4 regions of the Mesorhizobium sp. Pch-S genome follow, and region 1 is predicted to be linked to each of the others. Evidence: predicted binding sites of a transcription regulator. Region 1 holds the regulator's gene; each other region holds the start of a gene.
The links. Region 1 encodes LexA, which represses DNA repair genes until DNA is damaged. Its sites were predicted from a motif close to TGTTCNNNNTGTGTTCNG; they were not measured.
Positions count from the first base shown of each region.

Region 2: C1M53_RS11775 (metallopeptidase family protein) is a predicted target of LexA. The motif match lies at 1,526-1,543, and genes of this name have one in related genera.
Region 3: C1M53_RS16495 (2'-5' RNA ligase family protein) is a predicted target of LexA. The motif match lies at 1,512-1,529, and genes of this name have one in related genera.
Region 4: C1M53_RS13735 (helicase-related protein) is a predicted target of LexA. The motif match lies at 1,603-1,620, and genes of this name have one in related genera.

Region 1 covers NZ_CP029562.1:5,712,169-5,715,269, reverse strand. Annotated here, with positions in the region: gene C1M53_RS26985 (LysR family transcriptional regulator) at 1-688, shown strand, start outside; gene lexA (transcriptional repressor LexA) at 875-1,597, shown strand; gene C1M53_RS26975 (ComEC/Rec2 family competence protein) at 1,625-3,101, opposite strand, start outside.
Region 2 covers NZ_CP029562.1:2,568,479-2,571,579, reverse strand. Annotated here, with positions in the region: gene C1M53_RS11785 (DUF1737 domain-containing protein) at 89-298, shown strand; gene C1M53_RS11780 (hypothetical protein) at 555-899, opposite strand; gene C1M53_RS11775 (metallopeptidase family protein) at 896-1,318, opposite strand; gene C1M53_RS32090 (hypothetical protein) at 1,566-2,576, shown strand; gene C1M53_RS11765 (DUF6504 family protein) at 2,530-3,101, shown strand, end outside.
Region 3 covers NZ_CP029562.1:3,530,012-3,533,112, reverse strand. Annotated here, with positions in the region: gene C1M53_RS16500 (AMP-binding protein) at 1-793, opposite strand, end outside; gene C1M53_RS16495 (2'-5' RNA ligase family protein) at 883-1,401, opposite strand; gene C1M53_RS16490 (aldehyde dehydrogenase) at 1,573-3,060, opposite strand.
Region 4 covers NZ_CP029562.1:2,951,133-2,954,233, forward strand. Annotated here, with positions in the region: gene C1M53_RS13730 (MFS transporter) at 1-1,005, opposite strand, end outside; gene C1M53_RS13735 (helicase-related protein) at 1,877-3,101, shown strand, end outside.

The sequences.
Region 1 (3,101 bases):
CCGGCGCATTCAATCGGAATACGAACAAGCGCAGATCCAGCTTTCGAGATCGCAGGCGAGCCCCCGAGGACAGCTTCGCGTCTCTCTGCCGCTTGCAGGCATGCTGTTGATGCCGACCATATCGGCCTTCATGGAACAATATCCGGATATCAATCTCGACCTTGATTTTACGGACCGGCTGGTCGACGTCATCGAAGAGGGCTTTGATGCGGTGATCCGCACGGGAGACATACGGGACACGCGCCTGATGAGCCGCAAACTCGGCACTTTTCGGCACAAAATCGTGGCGGCACCGAAATATCTCGCCAAATACGGTACGCCCGAAGTGCCGGAGGACCTGCTCAATCACCGCTGTCTCCATCATCGTTACGCGAATTCGGGGCGGCTCGAGCCCTGGCCCCTCGTGCGCAGCGGTCGCGACCTGAAACTCGATCTTCCCGTGACCTCCGTTGCCAGCACGCTGGAGCCACTGATCTACCTCGCCGAGCGCTCCTTCGGTATCACCTGCCTGCCGCCGTTCGCCGTGTCTGCGGAACTGGTCGAAGGCACGCTGGTATCACTGCTGACGGATCATCTCAGCGAAACGGGTACGTTCCGAATATTGTGGCCGACAAATCGCCACCTCTCGCCCAAAGTGCGGGTGTTCGTGGATTACATGGCTGAAAATCTATTTGCCGAGCAAGGATGAGACAGTATCTTTTGGCGGCCGGCGACGTGGGATCTCGCAACAGAGAACCGCCAGCCTTCTCGCCACGCTGAACAAAGCGTCAACAAATTCATTAAACTTTAAATGGTTGCGGAACACAAATGGAACAGATAGTGTTTGTTCCGGGTTTGTTTTTCTGATTCCGGTTCCGTTCCACGGAGGGTGGCGATGCTGACACGCAAGCAACACGAGCTCTTGCTCTTCATCCATGAACGGCTGAAGGAAAGTGGAATCCCCCCTTCTTTCGACGAAATGAAGGAGGCGCTGGACCTGGCCTCCAAATCCGGAATCCACCGGCTGATTACTGCTCTCGAGGAGCGTGGCTTCATCCGCCGATTGCCGAACCGGGCTCGCGCGCTGGAAGTGCTACGGTTGCCGGATTCGATTGCTCCCGGCCTCAACGCGGCCAAGAAGTTTTCGCCGGCAGTCATCCAGGGCAGCCTGGGGCGTCCCGTGCCCAAGGAACCGCAACGTCTGCAGGCGCCCAGCAACGACGACGACGTCGCGGTTTCCGTTTCAATCCCCGTCATGGGACGCATTGCTGCCGGTGTACCGATCGACGCGATCCAGCACCGTACCCATTCGATTTCCGTACCGCCGGACATGATTTCGGGGGGCGAGCACTATGCTCTGGAGGTCAAAGGCGATTCCATGATCGAAGCTGGCATTTTCGACGGTGATACGGTCATCATCCGCAACGCCAATTCGGCCAATCCGGGCGAAATCGTCGTCGCACTGGTCGACGAGGAAGAGGCTACACTCAAGCGTTTCCGCCGCAAGGGTGCCTCGATCGCGTTGGAGGCAGCCAATCCTGCCTATGAGACACGGATTTTTGGACCGGACCGGGTCAAGGTGCAGGGTAAACTGGTTGGATTGATCCGCCGTTATTGAGCGCAGGCAGCCAGGAAATTTAGCCGACTACAGCTTTCTGAAGACCGGTTTGTCGGAATAGGCGGAGCGGTTCGAGTTTGTCGGTCTTGGCTTGGATTTGAACGCTTTTTCAGGGCGAGGCGGCAATCCTCTCGCCTCGCGCGTAAATCCTCGCTGGGCATGCCAGGGCCGGTCTTTGATATCGAGCGCGAACAGGATGTTAGCCGGCTTATCAGCCGAAGAATCGAAGCGTACGGCTGCACTGCCGACGCGGGCGAGATCCTGCTTGGTGACAACCAACACTGCCGGATCGTTGCAGGGGTCAGGTGCAGTTGCATCGTCGATGACAATGAGCGACGCGACCCCGCAGGCCGATTTGGCGATGTCGGCACTAGCCGCCGTTACGACGACCGCACCCGACATGTGGCGGGCGAAACACATCCGTCGAGCGCACAGGAATGGCATGCCAGGCGGCATGTCGAGTGCATTTTCGACAGTCAGTTCAGCGTCATTCGAAACATCTTCCGGCAGGATCGTCGTTTCTACGTTGAGCGCCCGGCGCCAGTTGTCGAGCGTGAATGGATTGGGTCGCGCCCGGCTGACAGCAAGCTCGTCACCGGTGATTGGCAAGGCAACGAGACGCGCGTCCTCCGAGATCAACACATCGGGCGTTTCGACATTGCCCATGACAACCAGGCCGGCCAGCACAAAGGGCACCGCCAGCAAGCGCAGCCATGTCGTCGCCATCGCACCGATGGCGAGCGCTACGGCAACGAAGAGCACCGATTGCGTCGAAACGAGACCAACACCATCGACAGGCGAGCGTACCGAAATCCAGTCCGCGATCGCCATCATCACCGTCAGTCCCTTGCCCATCGCATAGAGAAACGGGCCATCGGCGCCAAACGGCATGGCAATCGCACTGAGAACGGCAGCCAGCATGACAAACGAAACCACTGGCATCACGGCAAGGTTCGCGAACAGACTCAAGGGCGAGACCCGCTGGAAATGCCAGACCGCGAACAGTGCCGTGGCAAGCCCGGCGATGATCGAGGTCGCAGCCATGCCAGCAACCGCTATCAGCGACTTGTGCGCGAGGAAACCGGCGAACGAGCGCGCCTGCGGCGCGGGAGCAGGCATGACTTCACGCCGCTGCGCCCAAGCCGCGTAGGCGCCGATCAGGGCAGCAGTCGCGGCAAATGACATCTGGAAAGACGGACCGACCACTTCATGCGGTGCGGTGAGGATCACGATCATCGCCGAGATCGCCAGGTTGCGCATCGACAGCGCCGCTCGGTCGAACAGAACAGCGATCAACATCACCGACAGCATGATGAAACTGCGCTCCGCCGCCACCACCACCCCGGAGATCGCGAGATAGGCGGATATGGAGCAAAGGGCTGCGAAGGCAGCATATTTCTTGACCGGCCGGCGCGCCGAGAAATCCGGAAACAGCGCGAAAGCGCCGCGTAGCAGGAACATCACGGTTCCTGCGACCAATGCCATGTGCAGGCCTGAAATCGAA
Region 2 (3,101 bases), 3.1 Mb from region 1:
AAAAAGCTAGAGCGTTTCCGCGTTTCCGTGAAAACGGAAACGCTCTAGCATCGGCGCATGATCAGGCAACCGCTTCAAGGACAGGACCATGCGCCTCTACCGCTTCCTCACCGCCATTGACGATGCCACCTTCTGCCACAAGGTGACGGCCGCGCTGAATAAGGGCTGGCATCTCTACGGCTCACCGACCTATGCCTATGACAAGAAGGAAAAGGTGATGCGCTGCGGCCAGGCCGTGGTGAAAGATGTCGAGGGCCAGGACTATGTGGCGGGCGAAACCAAGCTGAGCGACTGGTAGGCGGTCGCTAATACCAGAGGCCCTGGATGTTGGCCCATCCAGGGCGCCTCAATCGCCGGCGCGGCCCATCCGGGCCGCCAGAGAAAAACAAAAACCTGGAGCGTTTCCGCGTTTCCGTAAAACGGAAACGCTCCAGCTTCGCGCCAACGGGCGCAGTCGCGCGCTCCAACGGTCAATCAAGAGGACCGTTTGGTATAACTCTTTGCTTGACGCAATTCCGGACGGAAAACCGCTACGCACTTTTCCTGGAATTGCTCTATAGGCCGAGCCTTTTTCTCAATAGCTCGTATTGCGCGGGCGAAGTGTCAGCCATCGCCTCAGCACGATCCGATGGCAGGTCTTCAAATGGGATCGGCCGATCGAATTGGCTGATGGTGAGATCCCATTTCACGCCGTTGACCCGATTGTAGAAATGCGTGCCACCCGGCGTGCGGGTCTTCATGATATCGCCGCCGAGGATATCGTGGACGGCGATGGCGGTGACGCTGCACTGACCTCTTGCCGGATTATCGGGCTGCCATGCACTCGATGTTTCCAGGCTCCACGCCTGTTTGAGTTTCTCGTACAGCTCGACCGGTGTCATCTCGCCGCCCGTTGTCATTCCGCCGAGGCCTCTATGCGCTCCATGTCGTCGTCGGAGAGGCCGAAATGATGGCCGATCTCGTGGATCAGCACATGGGTGACGATATCGCCCATCGTTTCCTCGTTCTCTGCCCAGTAGTCGAGGATGGCACGGCGGTAGAGCGTGATGCGGTTCGGTCCTTCGCCGGTCGCGGGATTCCAGCGCTCGGCGATGCCGCGCCCCTCGAACAGGCCGAGCAGGTCGAAGGGCGTTTCCAGCGACAGGTCGTCCATGATCTCGTCGGTCGGGAACTCCGCCACCTGGATGACGATCTCGCCGGTCAGCTTGCGGAATTCCTCCGGCAGATGCGCGTAGGCTTCCAGCGCCAGCAGCTCAAGCTCCTCGAGGGAGGGGGAAAGCTCGTTGTGCCAGGTGCGGGTCTTGTAGATGCGGGCCATTCTTTATCCTTTGATCCCGGCATATAGGCTGTTGCGGCAAAATCGGCAAATAAAGCATGCTCCCGGGCTGACAGGCGGTGTCGCAAAAGGTTTGCAGGATTTCGGAAACCAAGCGCGATGCGCATCTGGGTACTGGTTTCGCGTGACAGGAGAGGAATAAATTCTCCATGAGTCCGCTTGACTCTCATTCCACCCTCTGGAATCTATAGGAACATAACAGGAACAAATTGACTGGACGCTGACCGACATGGCGATGAACGCTGTGGCGCGAGACACTGTTTTTGCCTTGCGTCGCCAGATCGCGAAGATTGAAGGAACGCTGCCGGACCGCCTCGAGGTGCCGGCCGGCTTCGACGCGGACCGTATGCTGGTGCGGCGCAGCGGCGTGGCAGAAAGCCATGGTCTGCTCTCTACCGGTGCTGATCATTTCGACGCGGCCTTGAATGGCGGACTGCCCAAGGCTGCCTTGACCGAATTCCATGGTGTCGAGACCCGCGATGCCGGCACTGTCGCCGGTTTTGCGCTGGCCCTCGCCGGCTTGCTGCTGAAGCCGACGGAAACCCCGGCACCCATTTTGTGGGTCGGCACCGCCGAGATCTTTCGCGAGGCGGGCTTTCCCTATGCGCGCGGACTTGAGGCGAATTTCGGCATCGCACCGGAGAACCTGCTTTACGCCGAGGCGCCGAAGATCACCGACGCCTTGTGGATTGCCGAAGAAGCGGCAGGCTTGAACGCACTCTCCGCCGTCGTGCTGGAACTGCGCGGCAATCCCGATCGGCTCGACCTTACCGCCACGCGCCGGCTGCATCGCCGCGCGCTCGCAGCGGGACGGCCAGTCTTCCTGCTGCGCCAGTGCGCCTTTCCCGAGCCGACCGCTGCCCCCGTCCGCCTCGTTGTCGCGCCGGCGCCTGCCACATTGCGCAACACCATGGCCGGCCCCCTGGACGGCACGATCGGCCGGCCTGGCATCACCGTCACCATCGGCAAGAGCCGCGCCGCACAGCCCGGACAATTCACACTGGAGTGGAATCCCGATGAACGCACATTCCTGGATCGAACGCACGCGGGCGCAACCCACCAGCGGCCATGGGACACCCAGAACCGGACAAAGGATCCTGTCGCTGTGGTTTCCTTATCTTCCGGCAGAACGGATCCTGCGCCAGCGGCACGGGCGGTCCTGGCGTTCCCGCCCCGCCAGCCATTGCCCGCTGGTGATCAGCCATCGCGACCGCAACGCCCAGCGCATCGCCGCGCTTGACGAACGGGCAGAGGCACTGCGCCTGAAACCCGGCATGGGCATTGCCGATGCCCGCGCCATGCATCCGGCAATCGATGTCGTCGAGGCCGATCCACAAGCCGACCTGCGCCTGCTCGAAAGCCTGGCCGACTGGTGCGACCGCTACACACCGCTGGTCGCGCTGGACGGCTCCGACGGCCTGTTCCTCGACATCACCGGCTGCACACATCTGTTCGGCGGCGAGCACGCCATGCTCGACGAGATTCTGGCCCGCTTCTTCCACCAGGGTTTCGATGTTCGTGCCGGCATCGCTTCGACAGCGGGGGCAGCCTGGGCTGCCGCCAGGTTTCGCGGCCGCTGCATTATCGAAGCAGGACAGGAAGAGGCCCTTCTCGTCCCGTTGCCGCTTGCAGCCCTGCGCCTTGAACCGACCATCCGTGGCAGCCTGGAAAGCGTCGGCCTGCGTACGGTTGGCGCTGTCCTGGCAGCACCGCGCGCGCCGCTGGCGCGCCGCTTCGGCATTGCCTTGCTCCTGCGCATCGATCA
Region 3 (3,101 bases), 2.2 Mb from region 1:
CATTGTAGAGCACTGCCGGCGTCCCGAGCATCAGCTGCGGAAACAGGATGCCCCAGGCCGCCTTCGCCCAGCCGGTGTCCGTCAGCGACCAGTGCACATCACCGGGCCTGAGATCCATCCAGAACAGGCCGGTCGCCACATGGGCGAGCGCATAGCCATGGTCGCGCGGCACCATCTTCGGCAGCGAGGTCGTGCCGGAGGTGAAATAGGCCATCATCATGTCGGTGGCGCGGCTCGGCGGAAAATCCTTCCGGTCCAGTTCCGGCGAAGCCTCGGCCAACAACCTGTCGAACGACAGCCAGCTGTCGCGTTCGCCATCGATGACGATGAAGGTCGTCAGCGTCGGGCATTCGGCTCGAATGGCGTCGACCTTGGCGCAATGCTCGGAGGTGACGATGACCGCCGTGGCCTTCGAGTGGTTGACGCGATAGGCGATGTCGTGCGCAGTGAGCAGGTTGGTGCCTGGCATCGAGACAACGCCCGCCTTCATGCACCCGAACAGCACCGTGTACCAGGCCGGCACGCGGCCGATGACGAGGCAGGCAAAGTCGCCCGCTTTGACACCCAGCTTGCGCAAGGCATTGGCGAAGCGGTTCGAGCTTTCCGAAAGCTGCGAATAGGCAATGCGCTGGATCGTCTCGCCGTCACGCGAGACGGCGATCACCGCGGTACGGTCGTCCCGCTTCGACCAGTCGTCGATGACGTCGAACGCAAAATTGAAATGCTCGGGTATTTCCAGGCGAAATCCCGCACGCGCCCTGGCATAGGTGCGGTCGACCGTCGAAAAATCCATCCTCTCCTCCGCGATGGCGATGCAACGTTCAGGTCGCATCACATAGCGCGGACCAACTTAGGAAGCCATCGAACCAAAGGCTATGCCTTTTAGTGCCACTTCGCCGGCATCAGCCAGGATTCAAGAACGTTGTATTTTGTCAGTCCTCGCTCGCTGTGGACAAGCGAGAACGTTCGGACGGTGAAACGCAACGGATCGATCTGCTGCGGGACAACCGACCGAGAACTGTAGAAAAGCGTGATATGCGGGTTGAAGCTCAGCGTCCCACGCAACCCATTGGAGACGAGAGCAGCACCAAGCTTCCTCTGGAGATCCATCAGCGGCGTGCTTCCGCCCAGAAGCACCGTTGCTCGCCTGTCCGGTCGACCACCGGGAAACGTGACGATACGATCGAAACAGACATCAAACGCATCGACGCTGACGGAATTTGCGGCACATTTGGCAGCAAATACGTATTTCTCGCGCAAACGGTTGTCGTCCCTGATGTGCTGGAGCGAGATGTGCAGGTGCTTCAGCGGACGCAATTTCGCCTGGAGCCTGTTCGCCGTCTGTATCCCGGTGGCAATCTCCAGCACCTGACTGCCGACCGGCGTTTCAAGCAGCACCATCAAGATCAGCCGCTCCGGTTTCTTGGGCCGGAGCGGACCTTCTGACTGACCGAAATCGAAAACACCTTGGGACATGTCTCGCCCACTTCGCGGGGCCGAAACGTCCCGATTAGAACAAAACAAGAACATACGCAAGCGCAATCAGAAGACCACGCTTGCGCCGTCAGCCTCCTAGGCCAGCGAAATCCAGGCCGTCTTCAGGTCGGAATATTTGTCGAAGGCGTGCAGCGACTTGTCCCGTCCGAAGCCGGACTGGCCGAAACCGCCGAGCGGCACGGTCATGTCCGCACCACCATAGGTGTTGACGTGCACCACGCCGGCGCGGATCGCCCGCACCATGCGATGGGCACGCGCAAGGTTCGATGTCCACACCGCCGAGGCGAGCCCGTAGACGGTACCGTTGGCCAGACGCACAGCCTCGGCTTCATCCTCGAAACGTTGCACGGCCAGCACCGGGCCGAACACTTCCTCGCGCGCAACGGTCATGCCGGGGGCGACACCGCCGAAGATGGTCGGCTCCATGTAGTAGCCACCGGTCTCCTCGCGGATGCGGCGGCCGCCGGAAACCAGTTGCGCGCCCTCGTCCAGCGCCGTCGCCACATGGCCGAGGTCCTTCTTGAGTTGCTCCATGCTGCTCACCGCGCCGATATCCGACTTGATGTCGAGCGGGTCGCCGACCTTCATCCTGGTCGTTGCCGCCACCAGCTTTTCGACGAAGGCATCGTAGATCGAGGACTGGACGAGCAGCCGCGAGCCGGCGACGCAGACCTGGCCGGCATTGCGGAAAATGCCATGCGCGGAAACCCTGGCGGCGACATCAAGATCGGGCGCGTCGGCAAAGACGACATTGGGCGACTTGCCACCGAGTTCCAGTTGCACCCGCTTGAGATTGGAGCGCGCCGAATAATCTAGCAGCCGACGACCGACCCCGCCCGAGCCCGTGAAGACGATGGCATCGACATCCATGTGCAGGCCAAGCGCCTCACCGGTCACGCTGCCACGCCCGGTGACGACGTTGAGAACCCCCTCCGGCAGGCCGGCTTCCGCCGCCAGCTCGCCGAGGCGCAGCAACGTAAGAGATGCCACTTCTGCCGGCTTCAGGACAACACTGTTGCCGGCGGCCAGTGCCGGTGCCACCTTCCAGGCGCCGATCATCATCGGGAAATTCCATGGCACGATAGCGGCGACGACGCCCAGCGGCTCGCGGTGGATGAGGCCGAGCACCTCGGGTGCTGTCGGCGCGATCTCGCCATAGACCTTGTCGATGGCCTCGGCGTAGTAGCGGAATGTGCCCGCCGCCGACAAAGGCTCGGCCTTGTAGGCCATGCCGATTTCGGTACCGTTGTCGCGCACGCCGAGCACGGCCAGTTCGAGCGCGTGTTTCTCGATCAGGTCGGCAAGCTTCAGCAGCACTTTCTTGCGCGCAGCCGGTGCAGCCCGCGACCAGCTTCCCTTCTCGAAGGCAGCACGCGCGGCGGCCACCGCGCGATCGACATCGGCGGCTCCGGCATCGGCGATCGAGGTAAGCGTCGTGCCGTCGATCGGTGAGATGACGGGGAGTGTTTCCCCATCCCGGCTGTCGGCGAACGCGCCACCAATAAAAAGCTTTTGCGCCGCGACAGGTTTCTGCCGCAGCGCGTCGATCGTGGCCTGGTCCATCAGGGCTTGTCTCCGAATGCTATGCTCTACGTGAATATTAT
Region 4 (3,101 bases), 2.8 Mb from region 1:
GGTCAGCAGCGCAACATCGATCGGGCCGGACACCACGCCGGCAATCATCAGGCCGATCGCCAACCCACCCAGCCCGAATTCCGCCGCGACCGGCCAGGCAGCCAGGGCGGTGATCACCATGCCGATCGCCATGACATGACGCTCTCGCCCCGTCGTGCGCAGACGACCCGCCATGAGCGCGCCGATGCCTCCGGCAATGCCCATCGCAGCCCACAGCGCCCCGGTCACCGAGCTGCTTTCCGTCGCGCCATAGCGTTCGACCACGAACACCGGCACTACCACGACAAGCACACCCCAGGTGATCTGATAGAAGGAGTAGGAGATAGCGAGGCCGCGCAGGGTGGGCTGTCGTGCCACCATCTCGATGCCTTCGATCGTCTGGCGCAACAGGGAGGCATGGCGCGATGCCAGACCCGGCAGGCGTGGAACGTAAGAGAGGCAGATTGCGGCGCCGGTGTAGGCAAAAGCGATGATTGACAACGCAGCTTCCGGTCCAAGCAGGGCTACCGTCAGGCCGGCCAGCGCAGGCCCCACGACATCGGAGACGGCATAGACTGCGGTGTCGAGCGCGTTGACCCGGTCGAGCGCATGGGACGGCACGAGCCGTGGCAGCAGCGTCCGCGTGCCGGATGCGCCCAATGGGCCGGCCAGCGAGAACAGGACCACCAGGACAAACAGGACCGGGGGGCTCGCCCAGCCCGCCCAGCCGGCCACGCTGACCGCGGCGATGAAAATGGCGCTGGCGATCAGATCGATCCGGACCGCTGCTGTCGGACCCACCCGGTCGAGCAATGCGCCGGCGATGGGGCTGATAAGGAGGCCTGGAGCAATCGCGGCAAAAGTCAGCCAACCGGCCAGTGCCGGCGAGGAAAAGCGCGCCAGGACGAACAGGACGAGGGTGAGGCCAAACATGCGGGCCGCCAGGCGCGACAGCGTTGCCGCAAGGATCAGGGGCGACAGGCCGGGGATCGACATCAAGGCACGATACGAGTTCTGGGCTTCCATAGGAGCTGTCCCGGCTGCAGGCGGCCTACCGTATGGAGGTGCCTGCGCCTCTGTAAATGGACCACGGGCGCCGGTTTGAAGCGGACACGCACCATCCCGGCGACGAAAAACAAGGTCCGGTTCGACCGTGTGGAATGGCTTGCGATGTTCAGGGATTGTGCCGTTCCGGCACACAAACGTTAACGTTGGCCAGCCGCAAGACGGACAAGCTCTTCAGAAGCCTGTGAATCATTGGTGGACAAGCTGTGCACAACACCAGATGTTGGGGTGAACGAAACGAGAAACTTCTGCGATCGCCGATTCGTCGCCGATTCGTTCCGGCTTTGGTCGAATTGTTAACGAAAATCGAGGGTTGAGTGTCCGATGTGGTTAATGGCTATTAAGAAAATGCTGTCATTTCAGCGGCTTGACCTGCGCCCCTCGTTAGCCGGTACTCATGCGGACGCCTGTTGCCGGCAAAAGTTAACGGCGGTCATCAAAAGCGGATGGTTTGGTCGGTTAGTCGATTCAGCATGTGGTGCGACTCTCTCAGCCGAGGTCCATATCTAGCCGTGAACGAACCGTGAATCGCGAAGAGTCAGCGATTCGTCGCTGATTCGTTCCAGACTCGTTCCGAGCGTTAATCCGGCGGTGCATAAGGCTGGATGCGGTGATCGCGTGCGACGCTTCCATGAACATTATGCTTTCGCTCCGGCGCTTGAATGCCTATGTGTGCGCTGTCGCCGCTAGAGCGTTTCCGTCTTAACGGAAATGCGGAAACGCTCTAATCCTTAGTTCTTACGCAATTCCGGACGGAAAACCGCTACGCACTTTTCCTGGAATTGCTCCAGGGGCGGCGCCGATCACGGGAAAAGGTCTTCTTTCCGGGCCGATGAATATCCATCCCAAACCCACTGAACCGCTGATCCTCTCAGGCCGCGACGTCACCGCCGTGCTCGGCCCGACCAACACGGGCAAGACGCATCTCGCCATCGAGAGAATGGTCGCGCATGAAAGCGGCATCATCGGCTTGCCGCTTCGCCTCCTGGCGCGCGAGGTCTACGCCCGGCTATGCGAGAAGGTCGGCGCGAACAAGGTCGCGCTGGTGACGGGTGAGGAAAAGATCCAGCCAGCCGGAGCGCGATACTCGGTCCACACCGTCGAGGCGCTGCCGCGCGAGACCGATGCCGCATTCGTTGCCATCGATGAAGTGCAATTGGCCGGCGATCTCGAACGCGGCCATATCTTCACCGATCGTATCCTCAACCTGCGTGGCCGGCAGGAGACGTTGCTCCTGGGCGCCGCCACCATGCACGGCATCCTGCAGAAATTGCTCAGGGGCGTGTCGGTGGTGACCAGGCCTCGCCTGTCGCACCTCGCCTATGCCGGCTCCAAGAAGCTGACCCGCCTGCCGCGCCGTTCGGCCATCGTCGCCTTCTCGGCGGATGAGGTCTATGGCATCGCCGAGTTGATCCGGCGCCAGCAGGGCGGTGCGGCTGTCGTGCTTGGCGCATTGTCGCCTCGTACCCGCAATGCCCAGGTAGCGCTCTATCAGTCCGGCGACGTTGACTATCTGGTAGCGACCGACGCCATCGGCATGGGATTGAACCTTGACGTCGATCATGTCGCCTTCGCCCAGAACAGGAAGTTTGACGGCTATCAATACCGAAACCTGACCGCTGCGGAGCTCGGCCAGATCGCCGGTCGTGCCGGCCGGCACCTGCGCGATGGCACGTTTGGCGTCACCGGTCAGGTCGACCCGCTCGACGAAGACCTTGTCCAGAAGATCGAAGGCCATGATTTCGAGCCGGTGAAGGTGCTGCAATGGCGCACGCCGAGTTTCGATTTTTCCAACCTCGATGCGCTGAAGCGTTCGATCGAAACCAACGCCCCGGTTGAAGGGTTGACCCGGGCTCTGCCAGCCGTCGATGCACAGGCGCTTGAGTTCCTGTCAAAGGACGGCGAAATCCGTGCGCTCGCTACCAGCCGTGAACGTGTGGCCCTGCTGTGGGAAGCCTGCGCCTTGCCGGATTACCGCAAGATCGCTCCCGCACAGCACGCTGACCTCATTGCTTCCATCTATATGGACCTTGCCAGGCACGGCCACGTCGATGAAA